3 regions of the Cupriavidus sp. DF5525 genome follow, and region 3 is predicted to be linked to each of the others. Evidence: predicted binding sites of a transcription regulator. Region 3 holds the regulator's gene; each other region holds the start of a gene.

Region 1 (3,269 bases), 2.3 Mb from region 3:
CGGCAGCGGCAGGTCGTGGTCGCCGGCGATGTACTCGCCGCGCTTGCCCACCACCTGGTAGTAGATGTTGTCGGTCTCGTCGGCGCGCAGGATCTCGCGCGCCGACAGTGGCAGCTGCAGCGTGACGCGGCCGTTCACCTCGCGCACCTGCTGCGACAGCACGATGGCGCTGGCCTCCAGCGCGCGGTCGAAGGGGCCGTTGGCGATCGACTTGGCCACCAGGTAGGTCACCGCGATGCTCATTGGCCAGAGCAGCAACAGCGGCGCCAGCATCCAGTCGAGGATCTCGCCGAAGAGCGAGCGCGGCGCCGGATGCGCGGTGCTTTCTTCCAGGTGCGGCAGCGCGTCGGCCAGTTCCTGGTCGGCGGCCTCGGCGTCGGGCGCCGCGGTGGGGGAGGGGGGCGGCGCCGCGCGGTGCGGGCGCCGCCAGGGCAGTCGCAGCAGGCTCATCTCGACGGTGTGGCCTCAGGTCCGGTCGCGGGTTCGCCTGCGGAGAAATGAAATCGGCGGACGGGGTTTGTCAGTGTTGGGCAGCGACGGCCGGCTGGAATTTCTCCAGGCAGTAGCCCAGCCCGCGCACCGTGGCGATGCGGATGCCGCCCACCTCGATTTTCTTGCGCAGCCGGTGCACGTAGACCTCGATCGCGTTGTTGCTGACTTCCTCGCCCCACTCGCACAGGTGGTCCACCAGCTGCTCCTTGGATACCAGCCGGCCGCTGCGGGTCAGCAGGATTTCCAGCAGGCCGGTCTCGCGCGCGGACAGGTCCAGCATCTGGTCGTTCAGGTAGGCGATGCGCCCGACCTGGTCGTAGGACAGCGGCCCGTGGCGCATCAGCGTGGCGCCGCCGCCGGCACCGCGCCGCACCAGCGCGCGCACGCGCGCCTCCAGCTCGGACAGCGCGAAGGGCTTGGCCATGTAGTCGTCGGCGCCCAGGTCCAGGCCCTTGACGCGCTCGTCGACGCTGTCGGCGGCGGTCAGGATCAGCACCGGCAGCATCGCGCCGCGCGCGCGCAGGCGCTTGAGCACCTCCAGCCCGGACATGCGCGGCAGGCCCAGGTCCAGGATCAGCAGGTCGAAGGTCTGGGTCGACAGCGCCGAATCGGCTTCGAGGCCATTGGCGACGTAGTCGACGGCATAACCCGAGTGGCGTAACGAGCGCGTCAGGCCATCGGCCAGCACGTCGTCATCTTCGGCGATCAGAATGCGCATGGTTTGTCTCCACCTGGCCGGCAGAGCCGGCGCCGGGAATCGGATGAACCGGGCGCGATGGGGCTTGCCAAGCATACTGTTTTTTTATACAGTACCCGCAATTCCGCACGGGCTGCCGGGCGCGTCATAATTTGCATGTCCGCAGCGTGGCCGCGCAGTTTGTCGGGCCCGCGGCGCTGACTCCGGAAAAGCCGGGGCCGCGCCACATGCGGCCTATTTATACACCATTGATTCAAGGACGACCATGGACGACAAGAAGGCAGGTGCCGGCGTGAGCGCCGAGAAGCAGAAGGCGCTTGCCGCCGCGCTCTCCCAGATCGAGAAGCAGTTCGGCAAGGGCTCGATCATGCGCCTGGGCGACGGCGAGGTCGAGAAGGACATCCAGGTGGTATCCACCGGCTCGCTCGGCCTGGACATCGCGCTGGGCGTCGGCGGCCTGCCGCGCGGCCGCGTGGTCGAGATCTATGGTCCGGAATCGTCGGGCAAGACCACGCTGACGCTGCAGGTCGTGGCCGAGATGCAGAAGCTGGGCGGCACCTGCGCCTTTATCGACGCCGAGCACGCGCTGGACGTCAGCTACGCCAACAAGCTGGGCGTCAACGTCGGCGAGCTGCTGATCTCGCAGCCGGACACCGGCGAGCAGGCGCTGGAAATCACCGACGCGCTGGTGCGCTCGGGCTCGATCGACCTGATCGTGATCGATTCGGTGGCCGCGCTGGTGCCCAAGGCCGAAATCGAAGGCGAAATGGGCGATTCGCTGCCCGGCCTGCAGGCCCGCCTGATGAGCCAGGCGCTGCGCAAGCTGACCGGCACCATCAAGCGCACCAACTGCCTGGTGATCTTCATCAACCAGATCCGCATGAAGATCGGCGTGATGTTCGGCTCGCCGGAAACCACTACCGGCGGCAACGCGCTCAAGTTCTACGCCTCGGTGCGCCTGGATATCCGCCGCATCGGCTCGATCAAGAAGGGCGACGACGTGATCGGCAACGAGACCAAGGTCAAGGTGGTCAAGAACAAGGTGTCGCCGCCGTTCCGCGAAGCCTTCTTCGACATCCTCTACGGCCAGGGCATTTCGCGGCAGGGCGAGATCATCGACCTGGGCGTGGACGCCAAGATCGTCGAGAAGTCCGGCGCCTGGTACAGCTACAACGGCGACAAGATCGGCCAGGGCAAGGACAACGCGCGCGAATACCTGCGCGAGAACCCGGACATTGCCGACGAGATCGAGAACAAGGTGCGCGCGGCGCTGGGCGTGGTGGCGATGAACCCCGTCGCGGCGGAAGTGGTGGAAGGCTGACCCCCGCCAGCGGCCGCTGCAGCAGCCGGAAGGCCGGAGCATCGCCGATGCGCCGGCCTTTTTGCTTTGGCTGCATGACGCAGTGCCAGCCCATGCCAATGCCCTGACCCCTCGATGGCAACCCGTCCCCCGCTTTCCCTCAAGGCCCGCGCCGTCGGCTACCTGTCGCGCCGCGAGCACAGCCGTACCGAGCTGGCACGCAAGTTGGCGCCGCATGCCGAGTCGCCCGAGCAGCTCGAGCAGTTGCTGGACGCGCTCGAGCGCGAGAACTGGCTGTCCAACCAGCGCTTTGCCGACAGCCTGGTGCACCGCCGCGGCGCCCGCTATGGCACCGCCCGGGTCATGCAGGAAGCCAAGACCCACAAGCTGGGCAGCGAACAGCTGGGCGAACTGCAGGACCGGCTGCGCGCGACCGAGGCCGAGCGCGCGCGCGAGGTCTGGCGCAAGCGCTTCGGCTCGCCGCCGGCCACGCCCGAGGAGCGGGCCAAGCAGGTCCGCTTCATGGTGGCGCGAGGGTTTTCGCGTTCCGTGGTCGGCAAGATTATCCAGGGGGCGGACGAAGAGTACGGGGACGAGACTTGATACGTCGGTGCTCAAAGCCTCTCATTTTTCTGCCCGATTACCTGCACGGGCGGAAGGGTGTTTTCGCTGCATTGCGCCATTAGTCGTGGCTCCGCAGCCACGCCGCTGTCGTGCGCGACACCACGTAAATCCCCGTTACGGCTGGTGCGTTGCGGAAATACCTCGCGCAATGGCGCG
Region 2 (3,269 bases), 2.0 Mb from region 3:
GCGGCGGCGCACGACGACATCAAGGGCTTGCGGGCGGCGGCGGGAAGGCTCGGCGGGGGCGGCACAGGACGCATGGGGGAGCGATTGCGGACAGCGCGCACAGGCCGGGGCGGCTCTCGGGGGCTGCCGTCGCCTGCGGGCGGAAACCGGTATTATCCCGGAAGCGGCCCGCCAGTGCTTGCCGCGCCGCTCCATTGCCCCCGACACCTTTGCCCGACGCTTTCGCCATGCCCGCCAACATCGCCCTCCGCGCATCCGCCAGGCTTTGCCGCTGCTGGCTGGCCGCGTGCGCGTTGATGGCCGCAACCGGCGTGCAGGCCGCGGCAGGGTCGGCGCACCTGTCTCCGGCCACCGACCTGGCCGCCCACGGCGCCGAAGCCGCGCGCCGCGGCGAGCCGGTGGTGGTGCTGGTGTCGATGCCGGGCTGCAGTTATTGCGAGACCGTGCGCCGCAACTACCTCGGACCGCAGGCTGCCGCCGGCGAGATCGCCGTGGTGCGCGAACTCGACCTGACTGCCGACACGCCGCTGCGCGATGCCGACGGCAACCTGACCACCGCACGCGCCTGGGCGCGGGCGCACCAGGTGCGCGTGGCGCCCACGGTACTGTTCCTCGACCGGCAGGGCCGCGCCGCCGCCCCGTCGCTGCGCGGCATGCAGCCGGACTTCTACGGCGCCTACCTGGAACAGGCACTGGACCAGGCACGCGCCGCCGTCGCCACCCGGCGCTGATGCGGTTGCGGCAGATTGCCGCAGCCACGCCGCGCGCAGCGCCCGGGCGCCAGCGGCATTAGAATGTCCCATTGCCGATCGAATCCGCCTGACCGCATCCCATGACGACTTCCCCTCCCGCCGCCAGACCCGCCCGCAAGCCCTGGCCCATCGTCGCGGCCGTTGTCGTACTCGCGCTGCTGGGCTGGTTCGGCTACCGCGCGCTTTCGCCGGCCAATGCGGCGCCGGCGGCCACCTTCACGCTGCTGTCGGGCGAAAAGGTCAGCACCGCCGACCTGAAGGGCAAGGTCTACATGGTCAACTTCTGGGCCACCAGCTGCGCCACCTGCGTCAAGGAAATGCCCGACATGGTCAAGACCTACGAGCAGTTCAAGGACAAGGGCCTGGAATTCGTCGCCGTGGCGATGAACTACGATCCGCCGATGTACGTGGTGAACTACGCCAAGACGCGCGCCCTGCCGTTCAAGGTGGCGATGGATTCGGACGGCAGCGCGGCCAAGGCCTTTGGCAATGTGCAGCTGACGCCTACCACCTTCGTGGTCGACAAGGACGGCCGCATCCTGAAGCGCTATGTGGGCGAGCCCGAGTGGGATGCGCTGCACAAGCTGCTGGACGGGGCCCTGGCAAAGTCTGCGTAACGCTACCGCCTGCAACGGCCGCGAAAAGGTGCTCATCGAGCACCTTTTTTCTTTTTCGATGCCAGCTCAGGCGTTGCCAAGCTTGCGCAGCCGGCCTGTATGGATATACAGTTAGCGCCAGCTTTTTCCCAGCCTTTCCATCCTGGTGGCGATCCGTGCGCATGCGCGGGCCGCGCCCTGCCCGACCCTCGAGCCCTGCCTGTGTCACTGGATCTTGCCCCTGCTTCGAACCTTGCGGACCTCGCGGCCCCGGAAGCCGATGCGGCCCCCGCCTACCTCTCCCGGCTCAACCCGGAGCAGCGCGCCGCGGTCCAGCACGGCAGCGGCGCGCCGCTGCTGATCATCGCCGGCGCCGGCTCGGGCAAGACCAATACGCTGGCGCACCGCGTGGCCCACCTGGTGCTGGGCGGCGCCGACCCGCGCCGCATCCTGCTGCTGACCTTCTCGCGCCGCGCCGCCGCCGAGATGGGCCGCCGGGTCGAACGCATCGTCGACCAGGCGCTCGGCACCCAGACCGGCGCCGGGCGTGCCGCGCTGCAGTGGTCCGGCACCTTCCACGCCATCGGCGCGCGCCTGCTGCGCGAATACGCCGAGACGCTGGGCCTGTCGCCCGCCTTCACCATCAGCGACCGTGGCGATTCGGCCGACCTGATGCACGTGGTGCGCCACGACCTGGGCCTGTCCGAAACCGCCAGCCGCTTCCCCAAGAAGGAAACCTGCCTGGCGATCTACTCGCGCGTGGTCAACACGCAGGCGCCGCTGGAAGACGTGCTCAAGCAGCAGTTCCCGCGCTACGCGATGTGGGCCGATGCGCTGCGCACGCTCTTTGCCGGCTATGTCGAGGCCAAGCAGAAGCAGCACGTGCTCGACTACGACGACCTGCTGCTGTACTGGGCGCAGGCGATGGCCGAGCCCACCATCGCGCAGGACATGGGCGCGCGTTTCGACCATATCCTGGTCGACGAATACCAGGACACCAACGCGCTGCAGGCATCGATCCTGCTGGCCATGCGCCCCGATGGCCGCAGCCTGACCGTGGTGGGCGACGACGCGCAGTCGATCTACGCCTTCCGCGGCGCCACCGTGCGCAATATCCTCGATTTCCCGCAGCAGTTCACGCCGGCGGCGCAGCAGGTCACGCTATCGCAGAACTACCGTTCGACGCAGCCGATCCTGCAGGCCGCCAACGCGGTGATCGGGCTGGCTGCGGAGCGCTATACCAAGGATTTGTGGTCCGACCGCGCCTCGGCGGAAAAGCCCGGCGTGATCGTCGTCAACGATGAGGCCGACCAGGCCCGCTACGTGGTCGAGCAGGTGCTGGCGCGGCGCGAGGCCGGGCTGGCGCTGATGGCGCAGGCTGTGTTGTTCCGTGCCGCCGACCACAGCGCGCAGGTCGAGATCGAGCTGGCGCGGCGCAATATCCCGTTCGTGAAGTTCGGCGGGCTGAAATTCCTGGAATCGACGCACGTGAAGGATGTGCTGGCCGTGGTGCGCTGGCTGGAAAACCCGCGCGACCGCATGGCAGGCTTCCGCACGCTGCAGCTGCTGCCCGGCATCGGCCCCAAGACCGCGGCACGCGTGCTCGATGCGCTGGCGCTGGCCACCGAGCCGCTGTTCTCGCTGGAAGCATTCGAGCCCCCGCCTGCTGCCGCGCCGGCGTGGGCCGACCTGCTGGCGCTGGCGCGCGCGCTGATGGCGCCGACCTCGCCATGGCCGTCGGAATTCGAGCAGGTGCTGGCCTGGTACGCGCCGCACCTGGAACGCCTGCATGACGATGCCGCCGCGCGCCAGGCCGACCTGCAGCAGCTCGAGCGCATCGCCGCCACCTATGGGGCGCGTGAGCGCTTCCTGACTGAATTGACGCTGGATCCGCCAAGCGCGTCGAGTGATGAGTCTGGCG
Region 3 (3,269 bases):
CGTTGCCGGCCGCAGCCACCACTAGTCCGTCGACACCGGCCTGCACCAGCGCATCCACGGCTACCCTCCCCGGCTGCGCGTAGCTCGCCACGATCTCCACCGTCGGCCAGGCCTCCGGCATCGGGCCAATCGCCCAGGCAGCGCGCGGCGCGCGGGCGAAGCGCACATAGTCGTCCTGCACGAAGCCCAGCGGCCCACTGGCGGAAACAAAGGCATCAATAGCCGAGGTGTGGGTCTTGGCCACGTCGCGTGCCGCGTGGATCTGCTGGTTCAGCACCACCAGCACGCCCTTGCCGCGCGCATCGGGGTGCGTGGCTACGCGGACCGCGTCCAGCAGGTTCAGCGGACCGTCGGCGGACAGCGAGGTCGACGGGCGCATCGCCGCCGTCATCACCACGGGCACCGGGCACGCCTGCGTCAGGTGCAACGCCATCGCGGTTTCTTCCAGCGTGTCGGTCCCGTGTGTGATGACGATGCCGGCGACATCGGCTTGCGCCGACCAGTGCTCCAGCCGCGCGGCCAGCATGCCCCACAGGGCGAAGGTCATGTCCTTGCTATCGACCTGCGCCACCTGCTCCGCCTCGATACGGGCGACGGACTGCAGCGCCGGCAGCGCGCCCAGCAGCGAGGACACGGGCACGGTCGCCGCCTGGTAGCGCGCGCTGCTGGCGGGATTGCCGGACGCGCCGGCAATGGTGCCGCCGGTGGCCAGGACGACAATGCGAGGCAGTTGGGTCATGGGGGCTCAGGAATTCAATACAGGAGGGATGCGAATAGCCGATTGTAACGGCGGACTTGCCGAGGGCCGCGGCCTGAGCGGTCCACCGGCATGCCTATCCATGCGACAGCCCCGAAAAATTCTGCTTGCGCTCAGGCCGATACTGTATAAAATCACAGCATACTGTTTAAACATACAGTGCCCGGCCCGCCGGATGCAGGATTTCCGATTGTCTCGATCCCTTCGATCCCGACGGAATCCCATGCTCCTGGATCTTCCTGCGCGGCCCTGCACGGAACGGCGATCCCATGGCGACCCTGACACCCCGGCAGCAGCAGATTTTCGATCTGATCCGCAACACGATCCGCCGTACCGGCTTCCCGCCCACCCGCGCCGAGATTGCCGCCGAGTTCGGCTTCTCATCCCCCAACGCGGCAGAAGAACACCTGCGCGCGCTGGCCCGCAAGGGCGTGATTGAACTGACGCCGGGCGCCTCGCGCGGCATCCGCCTGAAGGTGTCGCGCAGCGATTCGGAGATGCCGGACCAGTTCTCGCTGCCGATCCCCGGCGTGATGCAGCTGACGCTGCCGCTGGTGGGCCGCGTCGCAGCCGGCAGCCCCATCCTCGCCGCGGAACATATCGACCGCCAGTACCAGGTCGACGCCTCGGTATTTGACGAACGCCCCGATTACCTGCTGCGCGTACGTGGCCTGAGCATGCGCGACGCCGGCATCCTTGACGGCGACCTGCTCGCCGTGCGCCGCGCCAGCGAAGCCCCCAACGGCAAGATCGTGGTGGCGCGCCTCGGTGACGACGTGACGGTCAAGCGCCTGCAACGGCGCGGCGGCCATATCGAACTGATTGCAGAGAACCCGGACTTCGCCAACATCATCGTGGAGCCCGGCCGCGAGGAGTTCTCGCTGGAAGGCATTGCAGTCGGCCTGATCCGCTCTTCCGGCTTCTAGCCGGGCACCGCGGGCCACAGGCCTGCGCGGGCCCGCCCCCGCTTCCATTGTTTTTTGCAGACGCCGCCCGGCTCGCCGGGTGTTGACCCCGCTTTTGCCTGAAAAAGAGGTGCAGCCATGCCGCAAATCCACCACGCCGCCATCCGCCGTCCGGTCAAGCCCGTGCCGTTCCGCCAGTGCAAGGGCGTGCGCGTCTACCAGGGCGCGCAGCGCCGCACCATGGTCGGCAGCATGGCCGCCATCTGCCGGATGCTGGAACTCGAAACCTCCGACAAGCTCGTTGCCTGATCGACAACGCGCGCCGGCACATGCCGGCGCTGGCGGCCGCCATGCATGTCGTTGCACCTTGGCTGCTGCTTAGCTGCGTGCGCAGGCCTTGGTTTCGGTTTCCAGCTCCTGCGGCGTCAGCTGCGGGAACCATGTGTCGCTCTTGCGCAGTTCCAGCGCCGTTCCATCGGGCTTGGCCGTCAGTGAAATCAGGTAGGCGTACTCGAACTGGCCGGTGGCGTTTACCTGGCCAATCCGGATCTCAGTCTGGCTCTTCGCCGGATAGCTAACGACCGTGGCCTCATCGCCGAGGTTATTGCGCAGGCATTTCGCCACATCGCCCATCTGCGCGGGCGTGAACAAGCGCATCGGAGGGCGCGCGCGAATATCCTTTTCGGACGTGCCGCTGGCGCACCCGGCCATCATTGCCGCGATCGCCACGCTGCAGCCGATCACCTTCGCTCGAACAGACATACCAACCCCTTGGGAATGCAAGGCGGGTATGGTACAGGAGGCACACGGATTTCGCGCGGGCTGCGGACGGCCTGCGCGCCGCCCTGACGCAAGCGCCACACATTGCCGGACATCGACCGATACCTCGACGCGCGGCGCCCGCGCCAGACTGTCGGCATCCACCCCAAAAGAGACCGACCGTGGCATCCCGCAATATCCACGTCATACCCGCCGGCGACCAGGGCTGGGCAGTAGCCGTCGCAGGAAGAAGCCATCGCTGCAGGGACCGAGAAAGCATGGCAGGATCGCGTCGAACTGTTCATTCATGGACGCGACGGGCAGATTCGGGAAAGGAATTCCTTCGGGAACGATCCGCGCAATATCCGGGGCTGACCAGGCTCGCAGAGAGCCAAGGCAATACCTGCGAAATATTCGCGCGACGAAGCAAAACGGGCGCCCTTGCGCGGCGCCGTTTTGGAGAAAACGATTTCCCGTCGCCCGACAGTCACGTCAACCTGCATTTCAGTACAGTCCATTGGTGCAGCGGCTTCTAACGTGGCAGCATCCCCCTACAGGCAAAATGAAGGAGAAGACATGAACATTTCGTCGCGCGCCGTTGACGACTTGATCCGCATAGCTACGGCCGGGGGTGGGTTTCGCGTTGACGCTACCGTCCATACACTCGACGACCTGATCAGAATTGCTGCCGCCGCAGGCGCAAAGAGATCGCGTGTCACAGTCGTAGGAGCCTCGATTCACGGCACCGACAGCCTGGTCCGCATCGCGGCCGCAGGCAATGGAGCCGTCGAGTTCTTGGACTAAGTTTTGTAGCTTGACCAGGGTGAGTGCATGCTGCGTTGCCCAGA

What was found. Region 3 encodes LexA, which represses DNA repair genes until DNA is damaged. Its sites were predicted from a motif close to ACTGTATNNNNATACAGT; they were not measured.
Region 1: a site for LexA is predicted at 1,286-1,303, ahead of recA (recombinase RecA). Genes of this name have one in related genera too.
Region 2: a site for LexA is predicted at 1,464-1,481, ahead of ABNX08_RS01385 (ATP-dependent helicase). Genes of this name have one in related genera too.

What each region holds. Positions count from the first base shown of each region.
Region 1 is NZ_CP168265.1:541,737-545,005, forward strand. Features, by position in the region: gene ABNX08_RS02665 (sensor histidine kinase N-terminal domain-containing protein) at 1-450, opposite strand, end outside; gene ABNX08_RS02670 (response regulator transcription factor) at 521-1,210, opposite strand; gene recA (recombinase RecA) at 1,455-2,510, shown strand; gene recX (recombination regulator RecX) at 2,625-3,092, shown strand.
Region 2 is NZ_CP168265.1:281,445-284,713, reverse strand. Features, by position in the region: gene ABNX08_RS01400 (hypothetical protein) at 1-74, opposite strand, end outside; gene ABNX08_RS01395 (thioredoxin family protein) at 228-731, shown strand; gene ABNX08_RS01390 (TlpA disulfide reductase family protein) at 833-1,369, shown strand; gene ABNX08_RS01385 (ATP-dependent helicase) at 1,571-3,269, shown strand, end outside.
Region 3 is NZ_CP168265.1:2,814,379-2,817,647, forward strand. Features, by position in the region: gene ABNX08_RS13090 (asparaginase) at 1-739, opposite strand, end outside; gene lexA (transcriptional repressor LexA) at 1,027-1,683, shown strand; gene ABNX08_RS13100 (hypothetical protein) at 1,801-1,971, shown strand; gene ABNX08_RS13105 (hypothetical protein) at 2,041-2,391, opposite strand; partial or broken gene ABNX08_RS13110 (DUF2188 domain-containing protein) at 2,604-2,796, shown strand; gene ABNX08_RS13115 (hypothetical protein) at 2,998-3,225, shown strand.